Regions from separate parts of the Lactococcus sp. KTH0-1S genome, predicted to be linked through region 3. Evidence: riboswitches for the same ligand, from Rfam matches in the RefSeq annotation. Region 3 holds a riboswitch; each other region holds the start of a gene.
What was found. Region 3 has a riboswitch for magnesium ahead of ACRYLU_RS08355 (ABC transporter permease subunit). Riboswitches for the same ligand answer to the same signal wherever they lie in the genome.
Positions count from the first base shown of each region.

Region 1: linked by a shared signal. The riboswitch ahead of ACRYLU_RS04610 (FtsW/RodA/SpoVE family cell cycle protein) and the one ahead of ACRYLU_RS08355 (ABC transporter permease subunit) in region 3 are both predicted to bind magnesium.
Region 2: linked by a shared signal. The riboswitch ahead of mgtA (magnesium-translocating P-type ATPase) and the one ahead of ACRYLU_RS08355 (ABC transporter permease subunit) in region 3 are both predicted to bind magnesium.

Region 1 covers NZ_CP195165.1:927,812-934,859, forward strand. Annotated here, with positions in the region: gene ACRYLU_RS04585 (helix-turn-helix domain-containing protein) at 1-240, opposite strand, end outside; gene ACRYLU_RS04590 (hypothetical protein) at 803-1,195, shown strand; gene ACRYLU_RS04595 (CHAP domain-containing protein) at 1,880-2,209, shown strand; gene ACRYLU_RS04600 (VOC family protein) at 2,541-3,374, shown strand; gene ACRYLU_RS04605 (hypothetical protein) at 3,767-3,931, shown strand; M-box (ykoK) riboswitch at 4,643-4,804, shown strand; gene ACRYLU_RS04610 (FtsW/RodA/SpoVE family cell cycle protein) at 5,185-6,384, shown strand; gene ACRYLU_RS04615 (LCP family protein) at 6,415-7,048, shown strand, end outside.
Region 2 covers NZ_CP195165.1:1,242,654-1,249,701, forward strand. Annotated here, with positions in the region: gene metE (5-methyltetrahydropteroyltriglutamate--homocysteine S-methyltransferase) at 1-2,129, opposite strand, end outside; gene ACRYLU_RS06115 (metal-dependent transcriptional regulator) at 2,284-2,937, opposite strand; gene mgtA (magnesium-translocating P-type ATPase) at 3,031-5,763, opposite strand; M-box (ykoK) riboswitch at 6,021-6,182, opposite strand; gene dltD (D-alanyl-lipoteichoic acid biosynthesis protein DltD) at 6,244-7,048, opposite strand, start outside.
Region 3 covers NZ_CP195165.1:1,735,756-1,742,803, forward strand. Annotated here, with positions in the region: gene ACRYLU_RS08355 (ABC transporter permease subunit) at 1-1,713, opposite strand, end outside; M-box (ykoK) riboswitch at 1,770-1,939, opposite strand; gene arcC (carbamate kinase) at 2,058-3,011, opposite strand; gene aguA (agmatine deiminase) at 3,036-4,136, opposite strand; gene ACRYLU_RS08370 (APC family permease) at 4,147-5,508, opposite strand; gene ptcA (putrescine carbamoyltransferase) at 5,524-6,546, opposite strand; gene ACRYLU_RS08380 (LuxR C-terminal-related transcriptional regulator) at 6,780-7,048, opposite strand, start outside.

The DNA.
Region 1 (7,048 bases), 810 kb from region 3:
TTGTTCCTCAGTTAGTCCACCCATTTTCAGTGAAAAATTGTCTGAGACTCCTAAAAGAAAGTCTGCGGAAATTTCTAATACCTGACAAATATTTACCAAAATTTCAATGGAAGAGTATTTTAATCCTTGTTCATAGGCAGATACAGTACCAGTAACAATATTTAATTTGTGAGCTAAGTCTGCTTGTGTTAAATTTTTGCTTTTTCTAGTAGCTTTTAAGCGATCGCTAAAAGTTCTAATGTCATTCGTAAACTAACATCTTATTATTGGTGAAGGAATTGTAGAGTTTTCTATACTTGTTGAGATTGAAATTAAATCTAAGACAGTTGATTTAGTTGAAGATGATCAAGCTTGAGCAGATTATTTATATTGTGTAGAACAGTATTAATCGGAACAACAACTAGAACTAGAAAACTATAAATATTGATGTAGAAAGATTTTTCTATGAGATGGAAAATCGAAAGAGAGTGATGCTGGGTTTTTCAATTATCATTATATTAACAGGTTAAAAAAGAGGAATACTTTCAACCTAATTAGTTAAATATGAGTTATAATTGGGAAATTAAACTTGATAGTGGCAGAGCTATACTCCAACTAGTGCGCAAGATTTTGGTGGAAAAATAAAAATAATGTTTTATTTACCCAATGCATATAAAGAAATTTTTGATAAACTATTGAATAAACATCATGTAAAAGTAGAGATTACTTATACAAATTATGATATAAGTAGAGAAAAATATTTTGTAATATGTAAAATATCTAAAGATTAGATATTTTAGAAAAAGGATAGGAGAAAATTATCATGGTTGATTTGAGTATAACTTTGGTTTTTTTATTAATAATATTAGTTGTTTTATACTTGTTCTCAAAAACTTCCGAAGGAAAAAAAGAAAATAGTAACAGAAAAAATATGAATATTAACTCTAATACTTGGATAATAGGTGCATTTATATTATATACTTTATCATTTGTTTCGGCGTGTGTCTCATTGTTTAAATTGTGGGTATATAGATCAGAAGATTTTGGTTCAAAAGTAAATTATTACGTTGGTGGGGATGCTTATAATTATATTATAAATGGAACTCATGCAACAGTATATATGCTATTATCTATATTGTTTACATTAATAGCTAGTGTCATATTAATCATCTTTTATTTGAAAAGAGCATTAAAATTGAAAGACACTGAATATTAAGGGAGAATAAATCATATATGGCTATTCAAATTAAAGAATGAAAATTCCAAGTATTATTTCTTTAAGTTCTTTTGCATAATTTTTTCCTTTGTGTAAATTTGTATTAATATCAAATAAATAAACACAAAGTTAAATATTTTTGGGTTTCTACATTTTGATCACTAAGCAGATAATGCCTATTAGTCTTGTAAGAATAATCTAAACATTGTCTTCTAATATCAATTAATTTAGGTTGTGGCACGCGCTTTTGTCCATTTGTATTCAATTATTTGTAAATAACCATGTTTCGCCCAACTATTCAAGAAATATAAAAAAGTAATCGAAAAAAAATACTATGTGATACATGGTATTTTTTATATATTTGTTTATAGCTATGCTAATTTTTTTATTAAAAAATGAGAAAAAAGTATGTAGCACATAGCTTTTTTTGATAATAATTAGTTGAATCAAAAATAAAAAATTTAAAAGTATTAGTTTTTGGGAGAAATAGTAATTTTGTAGCCGGAGTTGATCAATTATTATAGGACTTAACCAACAATATAAACCATAATGATTCAAACATACCTCTGTAAATAAAAATAGCTATATTATTTTTAGTAGATGCTATTTTTAAAGAACCCAGTTGTAAACTGGCTAATGTATTAGATTTAAAAAAAGTTATTGATATTTAATTTAGAGAAGATAATGATATGTTACAAAAGTTTCTACCGCGAGTTTTGTGGTGCGTATGGTAGTTGGTGGAATGCTAGCTGGGGGAATGGTGAAGATTGGGCAGCTTCAGCAAGTGCAGATGGATTTACAGTTGATAATAATCCTGTAGCAGGATCTACCATAGCAGTATTTGGACCGAATGTTCGAGGTGGAAGCTATGGGCATGTGGCAGTCGTTGAGAGTGTAAACAAAGCAGCAGGAACAATGGTGATCGGAGAGGCTATTGACCTAGGGAATGGTTATTTTAACACAACCAGTACAGTAAAAATAAGTGATGCAAACTATGGCTTTATACATGTTTAAGATTAATATTTAAATAAAAAACATTTAGGATATGGAATTTATCTCACATCCTAAATGTTTTTTTCTATTCAAAGAATTATAGGTATTGCTTAAATTAATTTGCAAGTGTAACTAGAATACTTATTAAACGGCAATAATCCTCCTAAATAACAAAATGAAACAAATAAGAAGGTGAAATCAGATAATATGCTTTGTACACTTTGTTGTTATAAAAATAAGCGTTCTCAGGTTGGAAAGGCTTTTACGTTTACGGTTGTAAACGATTTTCTTTACTTAAAAAAATTTAATTGATATACTTATAAATAATAGATAAAGAATTGAAGGACTTGATATGGATACAAAACCATTTATTATAAAGAAAATAACACTGAGAGCTTCTAATATTTCTGTAATGCGAAATTTTTATGAGAATCTACTACAATTTCATGTGATAAGTGAGACTGATAGTAGTGTTTCTTACGCTTTCAGGGAAAATGAAGAAGCTTTTCTCACTCTGGAATTTGGAGGTAGACTTAGAAAGAAAAATACAGCAGGTTTATTTCACTATGCAATATTGTTTCCTGATGTATCGTCAAAGGCGACAATAGTAGATAGAATTATTAAAAACAATTATCCAATAGGAGCTGGAGATCATTTAGTAAGTGAATCATTTTATATTAATGATCCAGAGGGAAATGGCATAGAGCTATATCACGATAGAGACTCTACTGAGTGGATTTGGGAAGATGGTAAAGTTAAAATGGGGACTTTACCAGTTGATGTTCAAGCTTTATTAGATCAAAAAAATAACCATTTAGATTATCCTAAAAATATGAAAATTGGTCATCTGCATTTCACGGGTAATTCAATTGCTAAATCAGATGAATTTTTTAATGAGCTATTAAATACCGATTTGGTATCATTTGTCGGGGATACGGCTCACTTTTATTCTCAGAATCACTATCATCATCATTTTGCCACAAATATTTGGGAGGGTGAAAATATAAATAAAAGAAATTTATTAGAAAATGGTATATTAAAATGGGAATTAGAAGTATCTAAAGATTACTATGACTCAATTTCACAAAGAATAATAGAGAAAGGTATTCCATTTAAAGATGATGAAAACTCAATCTCTATAGAAGATCATGTTGGATCGAAACTTATTCTATTTAAAAAAATATAGTATATTTATCATTCAAAAAAATTATTTATTGAACTTCTTATTTTATCTCTCTTATACAACAGTGGTGAATCCAAAACTTAACTATGAAAAAGTAGCACTAACTATATAGTGCCTCAATAGCCATGCTGAACAATAAGAGTCTAAGCATAGCAATGACATAAAAAAATACAATGATTGACTCTATATCAATAAAAATTTCATAAAATATTACTACTTCAAAAGTGCTATTAAGTAGTAATTAAATCTATTAAAATAAAAACAAAATAATTAAACTAAAATTTATTTTTGAATAATACGAGATAATCAGGGTGTGCATGCTTGGCTTTTAGTGAATTTTGTTATAATACATTACATAGAAAACCTAATAGTTTAACATTTGAAGGAGATGATTTATGAAAGATAAACAGTTATATCAAATAGCAAGTATTTGTTTTTTTATTGCAGGTCTTATATTTTTGATATTTGGACAAAGTCAACACACTATTTTCTTATTAGGTGTGTTATTTATAATTTTATCCATTAGTTTTATGGCTATTAGCAGAAATATACCAAAATGATAGGACTAAAATTGAAAGGCGCTTGTAAATATAAATAATATAAATACAAGAATTTTACTTTATTTTTGAGCGAGTTGTAAATCTGATTTTGTTTTAAAAAAATGGTAATGGTGAAAGTTAAAAAGACGAAATCGAATATTACTTATTACATGACACAGGTTTACTTTGATAGATAATCAAAAAAATTTCCTAGAGCCGGTTACATTGCAACGATTGAAGGTATTTTATAGGTTGATTTATAGTACATTTAGTAGATGCTTCAAGCCACATATTACTTGACTTTTAAAAATTTACTAGCCTATAATCATTGGTATAACAACAAATAAAAAATAACTTTCAAAAACCATCTAGCATGGACAGTTGATAAAATAAGTCGTGATGCCCGTATTGCTTTGGGGATTCGATAAATCTAATAAAAAACTCCTTAGTCAATACTGGCTAAGGAGTTTTTTATTTATTAACGAAATTCATTATTCCATTATAAGCTTTTTGTCTGTATATTTTAATCTTTGGTATTTTATTTTAAAAAATAGAATTTTTTCTTAGTTCTAATTTCTAAAAACTTAGTCATAACAAGAGGTTTAATCTAATAAAAAACATTTAAATTAGGTAATGCATTTGTTATTTGACTAAAAATATAGGTTATGTTATAATTTTTTTGCTTAGGAAATATTTTGAAAATTTAATTTAAGCAATTTTGGTTAGAGATTTTCTAACCATCGGTAGGTGAGGCTACCACAGGGATACGGGTTGCTGCCGCAGAGTCGTGGAGACACGATGAGAGGGCCAACAGTTCACGTCGAAAAAAGAAGGCGTGAAATAGTGCAACAACATCGCCCTGCGGAGCTAAAGCTTGAACGATACTGGGTACTTTAGTTCACTTGATAGTGTATCTTTTTGAAATCATACCTTGTCTACGTTCAACCGGCGTAGGCAATTTTTTTATAAAAAAGAAGGTGGTGAAAATGGATGGACAGAATAACAGTGGCTCAGACCCTGGGAGCTATAGGAAGAAAGATAGCATAAAAGTGGACAAGCATTTTTATCACTTCAATCTAATCTAGTTCTCTGAGTTGGAGCTATACAATCAAAATCTACTATAAATCAAAAATTGAGGTACAAGCCGATGACAAAAATGTTAATTCATAAAATAAAACAAAATAATAAAATAAGGGAGAAAAAGTTAGTAATTGATTTGCAACTAGAAATACTCTTATCGTTCATTTGGAAAATTAACAAAGGAGGATTCCTTTATGGATAAAAAAATTACAAAAAATAGTTTTTTAGATTTATCTATTTTGATTCCTTACTTGATTCTTTCAGCTGTTGGCTTACTCATGGTGTTTTCAGCAACTGTCCCCTATCAAATTAACCGAGGACTATCTCCTTATCGATTGGCAATTTCTCAAGGAGTCTTTATAATTATAAGTTTTGTGGCTTTAATTATTATTTATCGAGTAAAATTAAGAATTATAAAAAATGAAAAGATTTTAAAAATAATTTTTCTAATTATTATCTTGCTGATGATTTATTCAAGGGTTGGACCTAATACATCAGCGAATGGAGCACATGGATGGATTCCCTTACCAGGGATTGGAACCATTCAACCTGTTGAATTTGCAAAACTTTTTACTGTCTGGTTTCTTGCATCTATCTTTTCTAACAGACAAGAAGAGATTGAGAAAAATGATATTCAAGCAATTTTTAAGGGTAACAATCTCATAAAAAAAGTTGTAGGGGGATGGCGATTTCCGATTATCTTACTAATGATAGTGGAACTCAGTATGCCTAATTTAGGAAATACAGCAATTATTGGGCTCTTAGCCTTGATAATGATTGGTGCAAGTGGAATTTCTTGGCGATGGTTTTCAGGTTATGGGAAGATGTTGCTTACGATTAGTCTTAGTTTTTTGCTCTTTCTTTTTATCAGTGGAGGCGATTTGATTCCAGGATCTTATATTAATGCTCGATTTAAAGCATTCGTTAATCCTTTTACTGACTTGGCTTCTTCGGGTCATCAACTTGCTAATTCATATTATGCGATCGTAGATGGTGGCTGGTTTGGAAGAGGACTTGGGAATTCGATTGAAAAACAAGGATTTTTGCCTGAAGCTCATACAGATTTTATATTTTCAGTAATAGTAGAAGAATTGGGAATCATTGGTGGAATAATAATCCTAGCTGTCATTTTTTTCATGATTACCCGAATGCTTTTGGTGGGGATGCGGGCAAAAGATCCATTTAATTCAATGATTTCAATTGGTTGTTCATCTTTTTTGTTGATACAAGTTTTTGTCAATTTAGGTGGAGCAATTGGGTTGGTTCCAGAAACAGGAGTCACCTTTCCCTTTTTATCACAAGGTGGATCCTCATTTTTAATTTCAACTTTGGCAGTAGGACTGGTTTTGAATAGCTCGGCTGACGAAAAATTAAAGAGTTTAAGTAAGTTATAATTTTTAATAAAAGAAAGAAGTATTTTTGATATGAAAAGAAAAGAAATTAGACAAAAGAAAAAAATAAAAAGGTCTAAAAAAGTATATTTTGTTCGTTTTATGTCCTTTTTTGTTATTTTAGTCGTGGCAGTTAGTGCGGTTATCTACGTTCAAGCAGAAAAAACATTAACGAAAACTCATGTAAATACAAAAATAAAAAGTTCTAGTATATCTGCAAAGAAACCACTAACTATATTACTTATGGGAGTTGATACTGGCGATAATAGTCGAGGGGGTGCAGATTCATGGAATGGAAATTCAGATTCTCAAATTATTTTAACATTGAATCCTCGGACAAAAACAACCACTATTATTTCAGTGGAACGAGATACGATGACGAATATTGAAGATGCATCTGGAAAAATTCAATCTACTCAAAAAATGAATGCTGCTTATCCTTTAGGATTTAATAATGGTGGGTTATCTTCTGCTGTCACTTATGCTATGAAAACCATTGGTAATCAAGTAGGACTTAATCTTAATAATTTTATGATCGTTAATATGGACGGTTTAGTAAATCTCGTGAATGACGTTGGAGGAGTAGAAGTTGTAAATGATACTAATGGCTCAGATGTCTATCAGGGGACTGATTCAGGTAAAATAACTTTGCCTGGTTCAGATAAAA
Region 2 (7,048 bases), 490 kb from region 3:
AATATTTTTTTTAATTGATTTTGTATTTCTTTTACGCTAGGTATTCTTGGAGAATGAATATCATAAACTCCAGGACCAACCAAAGTTTGAAAATGGTGAGCTTTTAATGCATCGATAATTGATAGCTCACTTCTACTTGCTTCAAAAGAAATTACATCAGCATCCATTGCGTCAATGGATGAAATAATATCTTCAAATTCAGAATAACACATATGCGTATGAATTTGTGTTTCCGGTTTTACTTTAGAGTGAACTAAACGAAAGGCAGGAATTGCCCAATCTAGATATTCTTTATACCAATCACTTTTGCGCAGAGGTAACTTTTCTCTCAATGCTGCCTCATCAATTTGAATAATCTTAATGCCAGCTTTCTCCAAGTCAAGAACTTCTTCTTGAACAGCTAATGCCAATTGTAAAGTACTTGCTTTTAACGAAATATCTTCTCGCGGAAAAGACCAATTTAGAATCGTTACAGGACCTGTCAGCATTCCTTTTACTGGTTTAGATGTTTGAGATTGAGCATAGGCTGACCAACGGACGGTCATAGCTTCTGGTCTAGTGACATCAGCCCACACGATTGGAGGTTTTACACAACGTGTCCCGTAAGATTGAACCCATGCTTTTTGAGTAAAAACATAACCTTCTAACTTTTCTCCAAAATACTCTACCATGTCATTTCGTTCAAATTCACCATGGACTAAAACGTCTAATCCAATATCTTCTTGGAGTTTAAGACATTCTTTTATTTTTTCTTCTAAGAATGCATCATAATCTGCTTGGCTTAATTCTCCTCGCTTATTTTGTAGCCGAACTTTTCTCACCTCCGCCGTTTGAGGAAATGAACCGATGGTTGTGGTTGGTAAAAGCGGTAAATTAAGCGATTGAGATTGACTTACTCGTCTTTCGACTAGTGACGGTTGCCTAGTGAAGTCTTTTTCTGTTAAATGATCAAGTTTTTGCTTAAGTAGAGAATTTTCACGAACTCTTTCATTTTCAAAAAGTTCGATATTCTTCTTCAAAAAAGAAGTGTTTTTATTAAAATAAATATCGGAAATTTCATCAATTTCATTTAATTTTTCTGTGGCAAATGAAAAGTGTTTAAGAATTTCTTTTGATAATTTAGTTTCATTTTTAACTGTTACTGGAACGTGTTGTAAAGAGCAGCTTGTGTTAATTACGATATCTGCTACATCATCTAAAGAGGCCAGCAGCTCAAGTGTCTTTTGATAATTATTACGCCAAATATTCTTTCCATTTACTAGTCCTGCAAAAAGTATTTTCTCTTTGGGAAAACCATATTTTTGAATAAGAGCTAAAGAATCTCTTCCTTCTATAAAATCAAGACCAATACCATCAAAATCAAGCTTTACTATTTCTTTATAGCTATCACGAACATCTCCAAAATATGTTTGAAGAAGTATCTTAAGGTTGTTTTTACTCTTAAGTAGTTCTTCATAAATTGTCACAAATAAATTTTTTTCTTCTTCAGTTTGGTCTAAAACAAGTGCTGGTTCTTCAATCTGTAACCATTCTACTCCTAGTTGATTAAGTTCTTTTAGTAGTTTTTGAAAAGCTACAATAACATCAGATAATACTGTATCTTTCGTGGCTCCTGACTTGTAATCTGCTAAAACTAAAAAGGTATATGGGCCAATAATTGTTGGTCTGGTTTCAAATCCAGCAGATTTTGCTTCCTTATATTCATTTAATAATTTTGAAAAATTTGCTTTAATAAACGTATCTTTGTTAATTTCTGGAACTAAATAATGATAGTTTGTATTAAACCATTTTTTCATTGGTCTTGCTTTTACGTCATTTTGCTCATCTTGGAAACCACGCGCTAATGCAAATAAAGTATCTAGTTCATTTAATTCTAAATTTTTATAAGACTCTGGAATTGCACCAAGAGCAATTGATAGATCTAAGGTTTGGTCATAGAAAGAAAAGTCATTGGAAATAGGTGTGTCAATTCCAGCCTCTTTTTGACTTTTCCAATTTTCCAAACGAATTTCTTTAGCCACTGTTTGTAATTCTTCTTCTGTAATTTCTTTACGAAAATATTTTTCAAGAGCAAATTTTAATTCACGGTTTGAACCGATACGTGGGAAAGCAATAATTGATTTTTTCATAGTCATAGTCTCCAATTTTTAATAGGTCTATCTTATCAAATTTAATAAAACTTTAATAATACATTTTTAATATGATGACCTATAGTTTAAAACTATAGGTCAATCAGAAAATAATAAAAAGTCCAAGTAAATTTCTTGGACTTTTTGCATTTCATTATCTTCTTTGCATTAAGTGAATTTTATCCTGTAAAAATGGTGGGATAACAATTGAACTTTCTCTATCTTCTTTAATAATTATTGATTTATCTTCTAATATATCGATTACTTTAATAAGATGTGGAAGAGAAATTTCTAATTTTTTGAAAAAGTTTTTTCCTTCTTCTTCTATTGCAGTAACATGGTAGGTTTGCTCAACTTGTGTCTCATCAAGAGTCAGTTCCACTTCATTTTTCAGCCAAAATGATTCTGTAGGAATTTCTGAGCCGTGAGGGTCAGTTGCTGGATAGCCCATTAAGACATATAGAGATTCTATCAATCTAGGCGATGAAGCATGTTCTAAATTTTCGGCTTCATCGTGCACTTCCTCCATTGTGTATCCAACCTTCTCAAAAAGAAAAGTTTCCCAAACTCGATGACTTTTTAAAATAAATCGTGCTTCGTGATTTCCTAAGTCTGTAAGTGATACCCCATAATAAGGTTTATGAATAACAAGTTCTTTTTTAGCTAACCGTTTAATCATTTCAGTAGCGCTTGGAGATGATACTGATAATTTTTGGGCAATGGCATTGATACTAACAGATCCATTGTCTTCATTTTTCAGGCTATATATAGCCTTTAGATAGTCTTGTTCATTTTTTGATGTTTTCATTTTTTTACCTTACTTTTCTTGATTTAATTATAGCATAGACTATACCAAAGTAAAATAAAAGTGGGATAAATTATCACCACTTTTATTTTTTATTTAAAGTAATTCACCGTATTTTGCAACAAATATTTTTTTAAATATGGTAACAAGAATCATATACATCACTACTGTTAAAAATAGCCATGGAAAAAAGTTAATTGGTAAAGCCATTAAACCAATTGATTCTCCAAAGCTTGTGAATGGAATGATTGTGAGTCCAATGATTCCCATGAAAGTTAAGATTGTTAGTGGAGCCGAAGCACGACTTTGTAAAAATGGAATTTTAGGAGTCCGAATCATATGGATAACCAAGGTTTGAGTCCACATTGATTCAACAAACCAGCCAGTATGGAAGAGCGCAATAAATCCAATATATGCTGCACTTCCAGGAACAAGAGAGCTAAATGGTCCAAATGTCGCTGGACAAATCACAAAGAACATTAGAAGATAAGTTGTAATATCGAATACGGAACTTGTTGGGCCAATCCATAACATGAATTTACTTACAGAACTTGCATCCCATTTTCTTGGAACAACCAAATATTCTTCATCGACATTATCCCAAGGAATAGCGGTACAAGAGAAATCATAAATTAAATTAAGTAAGAGAATATGAATAGATAGCATTGGGATAAATGGTAAAAATGCACTAGCGATTAGAACCGAGAACATATTACCAAAGTTAGAACTTGCTGTCATTTTGATATACTTAATCATGTTAGCATAGGTTTTTCTTCCTTCAATAATTCCTTTTTCAAGAACCATTAAATCTTTTTCTAACAAAATAACATCAGCTGACTCTTTGGCAATATCTACAGCACTATCTACTGAAATTCCAACGTCAGATGATTTCATTGCTGCTGCGTCATTAATACCATCTCCCATATAGCCGACACTATTGCCTGAATTTCTAAGTGTTGTTACTATTCTAGCTTTTTGTTGAGGTGATAACTTTGCAAAAACAGAAGCTTCCTTAGCAACCATTGCCAATTCATTATCATCTAATTGGTCGATATCAGAACCTAAAATAGTTTTATCAACTGGAAGTCCTACTTGTTTGCAAACTGAACGAGTAACTTTATCGTTATCACCAGTCAAGATTTTAACTGAAACACCATATTTATTAAGTGCTTTGATTGCTTTTGCTGTAGATTCTTTGGGTGGATCAAGAAAGGCAAGATAACCCATTAACACCATTTCAGATTCATCTTGAACCGAGAATGTATCTACTGGTGAAGGATTTGTTTTTTGAGCGACTAAAATCACGCGCATTCCTTCTTCGTTAAGTTCATCAACTTTTTTCAGAATGTATGCTCTGAGTTCAGGAGTTACAGGAACAACATTTCCCTTATCTTCGACTAAAGTACAGATGTCTAACATTTCTTCAGCTGCACCTTTAGTAATCATTTGCGTTTTTGAAGTCGCTCCATTAGTATTGCTTTTTACTACGACACTCATCCGCCGTCTTTCAAAATCAAAAGGAATTTCATCAACTTTTGTATATTTACTACTTAGACCACCCAGTTCAGGATTTTTATCTTGCTTGGCTTCGGCTCCTTCGATAATTGCCAAATCCATTAAATTCTTTAAACCAGTTTGGTAGTAACTATTCAAAAATCCATGTCTTAATACTCGAATATTTTCTTGCCCATGAATATCTAAATGACGCATTAATACTACTTTATCTTGTGTTAATGTTCCAGTTTTATCAGTGCAGAGAATATTCATTGAACCTAGATTTTGAATAGAATTTAGGTTCTTGATGATTGTTTTTTCTTTTGACATTGTGACTGCACCTTTTGCTAGGCAAGTTGTCACAATCATTGGTAACATTTCTGGTGTTAAACCAACAGCAACTGCTAAAGCAAATAGTGCGGCTTCCATCCAATCACCTTTAGTGAAACCATTGATCAATAAGACAAATGGAACCATAACTAACATAAAGCGAATGAGGACCCATGAAACTGAGTTAACGCCTTTTTCAAAAGTTGTTTGAGTTGAGTCTTCGGTTACACTTTTTGCCATTTCACCAAAAATGGTCGCATCTCCAGTTGCAATTACAATTCCATAAGCACTACCAGAAATGACATTTGAACCCATGAAGGCTAAGTTTACTGACTCTGTGATTGAATCATCTTTTTCATCAGTAGCTAAATCTAATTTTTCTACTGGTTCGCTTTCACCAGTTAAAGAGGCTTGGCTGATAAATAAATCTTTTGCTTGAATAATCCTAAGGTCTGCTGGAACCATGTCTCCAGCTGATAGATGGATAATATCGCCTACGAGAACTTCTTCAATAGGAATCTCTTGACTTCCTGATTCTAATCTATGAACGTTTGTCGTCGTCGTAATCATTTTTAAGAGATTCTCAGCAGCATTTCCACTTCTAGTCTCTTGAACGAAACGCAGAATTCCTGAGATTAAAACCATTGTAGTAATGATAATGAGTCCTTGTGGATTTTTCTCACCAGGGGCTGCTAAGATAATATCTGTAAAAGCTGAAACTAATGCTAAAACAAATAATATAACGGTAAAAGGATTGATAAACGCTTGATAAAGCCGTTTTATGAGTGAAGTTTTTTTACCACGCGTAATCGTATTATTTCCATATTGTTCACGAGAGATTTCTACTTGTTCTTCACTTAATCCTTTATTTGATGTTTTAAATTTTTGAAATAGCTCTTCTTTTGTAGACTTTTTTGCAAATTCTAATCTTGCTTTTATTTCGTTGTTATCTACAAATGTTGTGGCTCTTTTTGTATTTTCGAGTGTTTTTCTAATTTTTTTCATTGGTCTGTACCTCATATTCTATAATATTTTTGTGTGTACAGTCCCAAACTTTAGGCGCTTTAAAGAAGGTGATAAAAACGGAAAACTGCTCTTATCACGTTAATTATCTTCGGCCTATCAGGCTCGGGACTATTAATGGTCTGGGATTCCATTTCCGTTTTCACCTCCTTTTTAAATATAAAAAAACCTTGCCTACAAAACTTAAACGTAGGCAAGGGAATAATTCCAAAAAAGATACCACTACTATAGAGTGAATCAGTTACAAGCTATCGTTCAAGCTTTAGCTCCGCAGGGCAATGTTGTTGCACTATTTCACGCCTTGTTTGTCGACGTGAACTGTTAGCCCTCTCATCGTGTCTCCACGACTCTGCGGCAGCAACCCGTATCCCTTGCGGTAGCCTCACCTACCGACGATTATGTCATTGACATAACCTTTATTATTATAACTGACATATTCTTTTTTGTCAATCTTTTTTATTTTTAATTTACTATAGACTCTGTTGCACCATTCATTGCCCAATCTTTTGATAAAAATAACGAATTATCAATATGATAGTTGACCTTACTTGGTGTCTTCATGAATTTTTCAATCGCTTTGTCTGTAGCTAGCCAACCTTTAGTACCAAAGTGGACAGTATCACCAGAGGCATAAGGCGTATTATACATATCTGTTAAGTCAGCAATTTGATAAAAGCCTTGACTACGCAATTGTGTTTTAATTTTAGAGCTGAAATTTTCGAGTGTTGCTTTTGATACTCCAGTGTAAGATGACCATGACCCATTTACTGGTTGAATAACAAATAAAACATCATTATTATTTTTGGCAAACACATTTAAGAGCTGTTGGAAATCCTGATACTCTGGACTTTCTAAATAAGAAACATGTTTTTTGAAATTTTCAAGATGTTTGTATTTAGATTTTATTTTCTTATCCCAAACTTGGTTATTGATTTGGAAAGGATTGTTATTTGAACTATCTTTTCCTTGGTCAATCGCCAATTTTTCTAAGTTTTCAGAGGTTGGATCATTGGGTAATTCTTTAGCAAACTTATTAATTTTTGGTGTAAGTCCAAGAGGTTGTGCTGTGAATTGTGAAACACTTGAGAAGAGTAAATCTTCTTTTCGCCAAAATTGAAGATTGGTCGCCACAGTCATTTTTTGTAGAGTGGTCAATGGTTTTTTATCTGCTAAACGTTCAAGAGAATTATAAATCGTCTCTTCAGATTTAAGCGATCTAAATCTTAATAAATGTTTTGCAAGTTGAGTGGTTGTATCTGCTTTAGGG
Region 3 (7,048 bases):
AACGAATATAATACACAATCCTACTACAGCACACATCGCCAAAGTACCAAGTGCTGATTTATCTTTAATTCCATCATTCACAGCAATATATTGCCCTAAGCCAGTAACATTTATTGTTTCTTTACCCCACTGTAGGCTTTCCGCTGATATATCTGCATTCCATGCTGCTCCCGCAGCATTTATGATAGCTGTTATCAAGTACGGAAACATTGATGGAATGAGATAGCGAGTCCACCACTTAAACTTGGATAATGGAAAAATTTTTGTGACTTCTTTTATATCATCTGGTATTGCTAAATACCCAGCAATAACATTGAAAAAGTAATACCATTGACAACCAACCATGATTAGCGGCAAAATCCACCACTCAAGTTGCTTATACCCTAAACTAATAAAAATTACTATGAATGGAGTATATACGTTTGAAGGAATCGATCCAACAACTTGTCCAATTGGTTGGATAAATCTTAAACGTCTTTTGTTACTTGCAACCCAAACCCCAAGAGGTGTAAAAATCGCTGCTGCTATAAGCATTGCTAATACTACCCTCAATGTAGTTAAAAGCATTAAGTGAGGGATTATTGAAAAATCTTCATGAGGTAAGAATCTATAAAGTTTAATAGCAGAGATAACAACCGCATACCCTAAAAGGATATACCAAATGATTGAAATATATTTCTTAACTTTTCCTAGATATTTAAAAATAAGATTTATCCTAAGAATATACCAAACTCTAGGTAACTTAAAAATCCAGAAATCTTTTATTTTTTGAATCCATTTCATTAATATTTTTCCAAAATTAGATGCTTTTACTAAATTGTATACAATTGATTTTGGAGGATTACCTTGAGTTGTTCCTTCATCATAACGATAATAATAAGTAGCTTTAACCAAAGGTTGAAAAACTAAGAAATTTAGTATGACGACATTAATAATTAAAGCAATAACAGCGAAACCACAAGCTTTAAAGTCTGCTCGATCTAATGCAACTTGAATATAAGAGCCAATTCCTGGCAAAATTAAAGTTTCAGACTTAGGGATTGCGACGGTAACCTGTTCACTTGCAACAATAGCAAACCATGCTGCTGACTGAGATATGACAAGATTCCATAGTAGGCCTGGAATTGAATATACAAATTCAAGACGCCAAAATTTTTCCCAAGCACTGTATCGAAATTGCGATGTTACTTCTTTCAAATCTTTGGGAACTACTTCCATTATTTGGTAAAGTGACAACATGATGTTCCATGCTTGCCCAGTAAACACTGCAAAAATGGCAAGCGCTTCTGCTCCCATTACATTACCTGGATATAATCCAAGTAAAAATGCAGTAGTGAATGTCATGAAACCTAATAAAGGAACTGATTCTAAGAAATTGACCATCGGCAAAATAATTCTTCTTGCAGTTTTAAACTTTACTGCCAATACACCACAAATAACAGAGAATAAAATTGACCACATCATTCCTACAATCATGCGAAACATTGTTCGCATTGAAAAATACGCAAGGTTTCCAATAGATAAAAAATCGTGCATTTTCTTGACATCATCCACTGAACTTTGAGATGGTAACGATGAAAGGGGTTGGTTAATAGTTATTTGTGTCACAATAAGAATAAATGCAAACAAACAAATAATACCAATTAAAATAAAATCACCCATAATAGATTTTACTTTTGGTTGTTTTGTATCAAGATATTTTCTTCTTGACATAAAAAGCCTCCTTTTCATATAAAGGGAGGCTCTCAAAATCAATAGATTATTAGTCTATTTAATCACGACATTTGAGTTTTAGCTTTCTGAGACGTAAGAAATGATATTTCTAGTTATCTTGGAAAAGCCTTGATTCGACTAGTCCTGCTTTACCCATTATTGTCTCTCGACAGTTCTGAGCGATAACCTATGTTCTTCAGAGTAACCTCACCTAATATGATTAGTTTTTATTTACTACAAAAAAAGTATAGCACTAGCTATACTTTTTGTCAAATTAAAAGGGATGCCCTACTAAAATTCTTTTTATTTCAAATTTGAAATAAATTATTTTGAAAAATATTTTTTTAAAATAAATCAGGGACAATCCGTGTTCCTGCTCCAGTTTTGACAAAGTTTTTCACATTTTCAAGCGAAGTAATCGTGGCTTGGTTGCCAGTATTTTCGACAAAAGCAACAGCTGCTGCCACTTTTGGTTTCATAGAACCTGCCGCAAAATAACCTTCTTCTAGATATTGACGCATTTCCTTAACTGGTACAATTCCTAGAGCTTTTTGATTGGGTTTACCAAAATTTAAAAAGACATCACCGACAGAGGTAAAAATAACTAGTTCATCAGCATCAACAAGTTCTGCTAATTTTGCTGCGGAAAAATCTTTATCAATTACTGCTTCAACTCCTTGATACCCCTTATTTTTTTCAATAACAGGAATTCCTCCGCCACCAGATACTGTAACCAAAGCTGATGATTCTAACAATGGTTTAATTGCGTTAGCCTCAACAATTTTGAGAGGTAAAGGTGAAGGAACTACTCTTCGGTAACCTCGTCCAGAATCCTCAATCAATTTCCAATCAGGATATTGAGTCTGAATATTTTTAGCCTCTTCTTGGCTATAAAAAGGTCCAATAGGTTTTGTCGGATTTTTAAAAGCCTCATCATTAGCATCAACTACTGTTCTTGTCACTACAGAAACAAATGGAACATCAGACATTCCATTATTAGCAAGAGCTTCTGTAAAAGCTTGTGCCATCCAATAACCGATTTCCCCTTGAGTCATAGCAACAGCTGTATCAAGTGGCATTGCCGGATTTTTAACTGAATTACTTTCAAGTTGTTGCAAAAGTAAATTACCAACTTGCGGTCCATTTCCATGAGTGACAACCATTTCAACATCATTGTCTTTTATTAAAGGCATTAATTGATCGGCAGTCTTATTAAGTGCCGTAGATTGTGCTTGCGCTGTAGGGTCGCTAGTTAAAATAGCATTCCCCCCTAGAGCAACTACAATACGTTTTGCCATTTTCTGTTAAATCCTCTCTACTCCTTATTTGGCTTTAGGTTGTTGTTGAGTAATACAATGGATATTTCCTCCACCATAAACTACTTCAACAGTGTTCACGCCAACTATTTCCCGGTCTGGAAACATCTCTTGAACTTGTTTTAATGCCAGAGCATCATTTTCATCACCGTATTGTGGTACGATAACTCCTTTGTTTGTAATCAAGAAATTCATATATGAAGCTATACAAATATCTCCGTCTTCACGTGGCATTGTTCCTTCAACTGTATCAATTCTAAATTGTTTTTTAATCGTTACATTTTTAGCTGGACAAGTCAATTTATGAACTTTGAGTTGACGTCCTTTAGCATCTGTCATTTGGTTCAAGCGTTTATAGGCATCTTGTGCTGCTTCATAAAATGGTGACTTCTCATCCTCAGTATAAATGCATGCAACTTCCCCTGGCGCTACGAAGCAAGCAACATCATCCACGTGACCATTTGTTTCTTCCGGGTCAATTCCATCCCCAAGCCAAAGAATTTTTTCAGCATTCAAATGTTCTTTAAGTTTATTTTCAATGTCCTCTTTGCTCATGTGAGGATTACGTCCTTCAGATAAAAGGCACATTTCAGTAGTCAAAACTGTTCCTTGACCGTCAACATGGAATGAACCTCCTTCAAGAACAAAATCATCTGTCCGATAAGAGTCAACACGTTCTAATTCACAAACTTTTTGTGCCACTAGATCATCTTGATCCCAAGGAAAATATAGACCATCAACAAGTCCACCCCAAGCGTTAAAAGTCCAGTCATTTGCTCGAAGTTCGCCCTTATCATTAATTACAAAACTTGGCCCACAGTCACGAACCCACGAGTCGTTATTAGAAACTTCAAGCACACGCACGTCAGCGGGTAATTGATATCGAGCATTTTGATATTGGGCTTGTGAAACTAACATTGTTACTGGTGTAAATCTACTAATTGCTTTAGCAACATTAGTAAAGGCAATCTGAACAGGTTTTGCTCCATCACGCCAGTTATCTGGACGTTCGGGCCAGATCATAAAAATTTGATCTTGAGCTTCAAATTCACCAGGCATCCGAAAACCATCTTCTTTTGGTGTTGTACCAATAATACGTTTTGCCATTTTTTCTCTCCTATTTTTTTATTTTTTTAAATTTAATAATTAATTCACCAATCACAATAAAAATAATTGCGCCAATTGTAATCGGTAATTGTTCTGTCAATGACGCCTTATCATATTGCAAAGGTATGGCTGTAAAAATTAATGATATGATAATAATAATCATTGGTAAGGCCATATATACTTTCAAGATTCCGTCACTGCCACTCACTTTAAATGGACGTGGAGTCTCAGGGTCAATCTTGCGCAATTTATAAAAGGCAGGGAAGACCGGAATATAACTCAATAAAAATAGAACTAAATTTAATGAGAAGAATGACCAGAACAAATCTTGATTGGGTAATAATGGAGCAATCACAACAATAAATGTCGCTACAATCCCATTCATCAAAGCTGCACCCCAAGAAATTCCATTAGAAGCACGTCTTTTTGAGAAGAATTTAGGCATGTCGCCATTATCAGCAGCATAACTAGCAATATTATTAACCCCTTGTGACCAAGAAACCATATTACCCACTAAAGTCAGCATAAACAAGAAAGCGATTAAACTAATGAACCAACCTGTCGGTGTACCCAGCATCACTTGGAAACTATCTACCAATCCCGAACTTGTCGATAATTTATCGGTTGGAATAGCAACACCGATCCCAAAGGCCGAAAACATATAAATCGCTGCAATTACGATCCCACCAATGATGATTGATTGTGGGATTTGTTTCTTAGGATTTTCCATACTGTCAGCAAAAGTACAAATGACTTCAAACCCCAGTAAGTTAAAAATGATTACTGAGATAAATGATAGACTATGCAAATCAAAACTTGGAAGTAATGATGCTAAAGTATAATGATTTGCTACTCCCTTAGTCAAAGCTGAATAAACTCCTAAGCCTCCTAATGCTAATGCTAAGAATACCTTAATTACTGCGCCGCCATTTAAAATCCAAACGCTATCACTTACTGGATATAAACTAATCAAAACAATAACCCAGATGAAAATTAATTCAATTAATAGTGAAATACCTGTATTTAATTGAAAGCCAAACATTGTATGCAATAAATCAGGACAAAGTACAGCAAGTGAAGCCATCCATAATGGGAAGTTTACCCAATAAAACCATGAAGCACGCGCTCCCCAACGATGACCAAAGGCTTTTGTAATCCAATCATACAGCCCACCCTCACCAGTATAAGTTGTTCCAAGTTCAGATGTAATTAGACCATAAGGTAAGAGAAAAGCAACGATGAGAACAATCCACCAAAAGAACTGCGAGTTACCAATAGCAGCAACCGGTGCTGCTGCTTCGGCAACAAAAACAACACAAATGACAGAAAGAATAGCACTAAACAGACTAAATTTTTTCTTTCCATTTTCCATAAATGATACACTTTCTTATTTGGCTAAGTAAGCCTCTAACTCAGCCTTAGCTTTGGCTTGTGCTTTCAAATCATAAGGATTTTTTTCAGCATAATCGGACATCAACCAAACAAGGAGGGCACGAATTGAAGTCAAGCGATTTTCGGCTTCGTCAAAACAAATTGAGTTTGGACCATCAATAACCGCATCAACAACTTCTTCACCTCTTGAAGCTGGTAGACAATGCATAAATTTTGTATGTGCTCCTGCTTTTGCCATCATCTCAGGTGTCACTTGATATTTAGGGAAGAAAATCGCTAGACGTTCTTCTTCTGATAGTTCTGCATCATACAAACCGTACCAAACATCTGTATAAAGGAAATCTGCACCGACAATTGATTCTTCATCGTCTGTTACTTCATAAGTACCACCAGAAACCTCACAATTTGCAGCTAATTTTGCTTGATGTTCTTCATTAAGTTGGTAGCCTTTAGGGCCAAAATGAACAAAGTGCATTCCCATTTTAGTTGCGATTAAACCTAATGAGAAACAAACTTGAGTCGCATCACCGACAAAGACAACTTTACAATCTTCTAATTTTTTACCAGCTGGTAAATGTTCAATCATTGTAGTCAAATCACCGACTTCTTGTGTTGGATGATTATAGTCTGACATCCCATTAAGAACTGGAATGGTTGTATGTTTTGCAAGGTTATTAACTGATTCATGACGATCAACACGCGCCATGATGATATCAAGCAATCTAGAAAGAACTGTGCTTGTATCTTCTATTGTTTCATGACCACCGAGTTGAATTTGACCAGGTGCTAAATATTCTGCATGTCCTCCTAATTGAGTCATAGCTGTTTCAAAGGAAACACGAGTACGAGTTGATGTTTGTTGGAAAATCATTCCTAGTGATTTGTTTTTAAGAAGTGGTGGATAGTAGCCATTTTTAATTGCCGCTTTGATTTTTAAGCCCAATGTTACAATATCAAGAATTTCTTCTTTAGTGTACTCTTCTGTTGTGATGAAATCACGTTTGTTTGTTGTTACCATTTCTTTATTCCTCCTGAATAAAATAGTTATTTGACTTCCCTCTTGGGAACGGTTTCAGTATATCAAGAGCAAAAATATAAAACAATCAACTCTAGGATTTAATCTTTTATAAAAGCCGAAAACCCTTTGATAGCAAAGGGTTAAGTAAAAAGGTTTAGTAAGGTTTAGAACTATTTTAACCGCTTTCTTAATCAAAATAAAAATAAACTCCATTAAAAAATGGAGTTTTAGGATTATTGAGTAAGCTCTGATTTTTCAAACGCTTCCCAGACTTCGCAAACTTCTGAACGTTTTTCAACTTGGAGTTTTATAAAAATATTGTGAGTGTGGGTTTTGACCGTTCCTAGAGAAAGATATAATTGATTGGCTATTTCTTGATTGTGTTTACGTTGAAGGAGAAGTTCAAGAATTTCTCCTTCCCGTTGAGTGATTCCATATTTATCCATAAATCTTTCAAAGTAATATTCATCTTCTTCAAAATTACTTACAGAATCATTAGTCT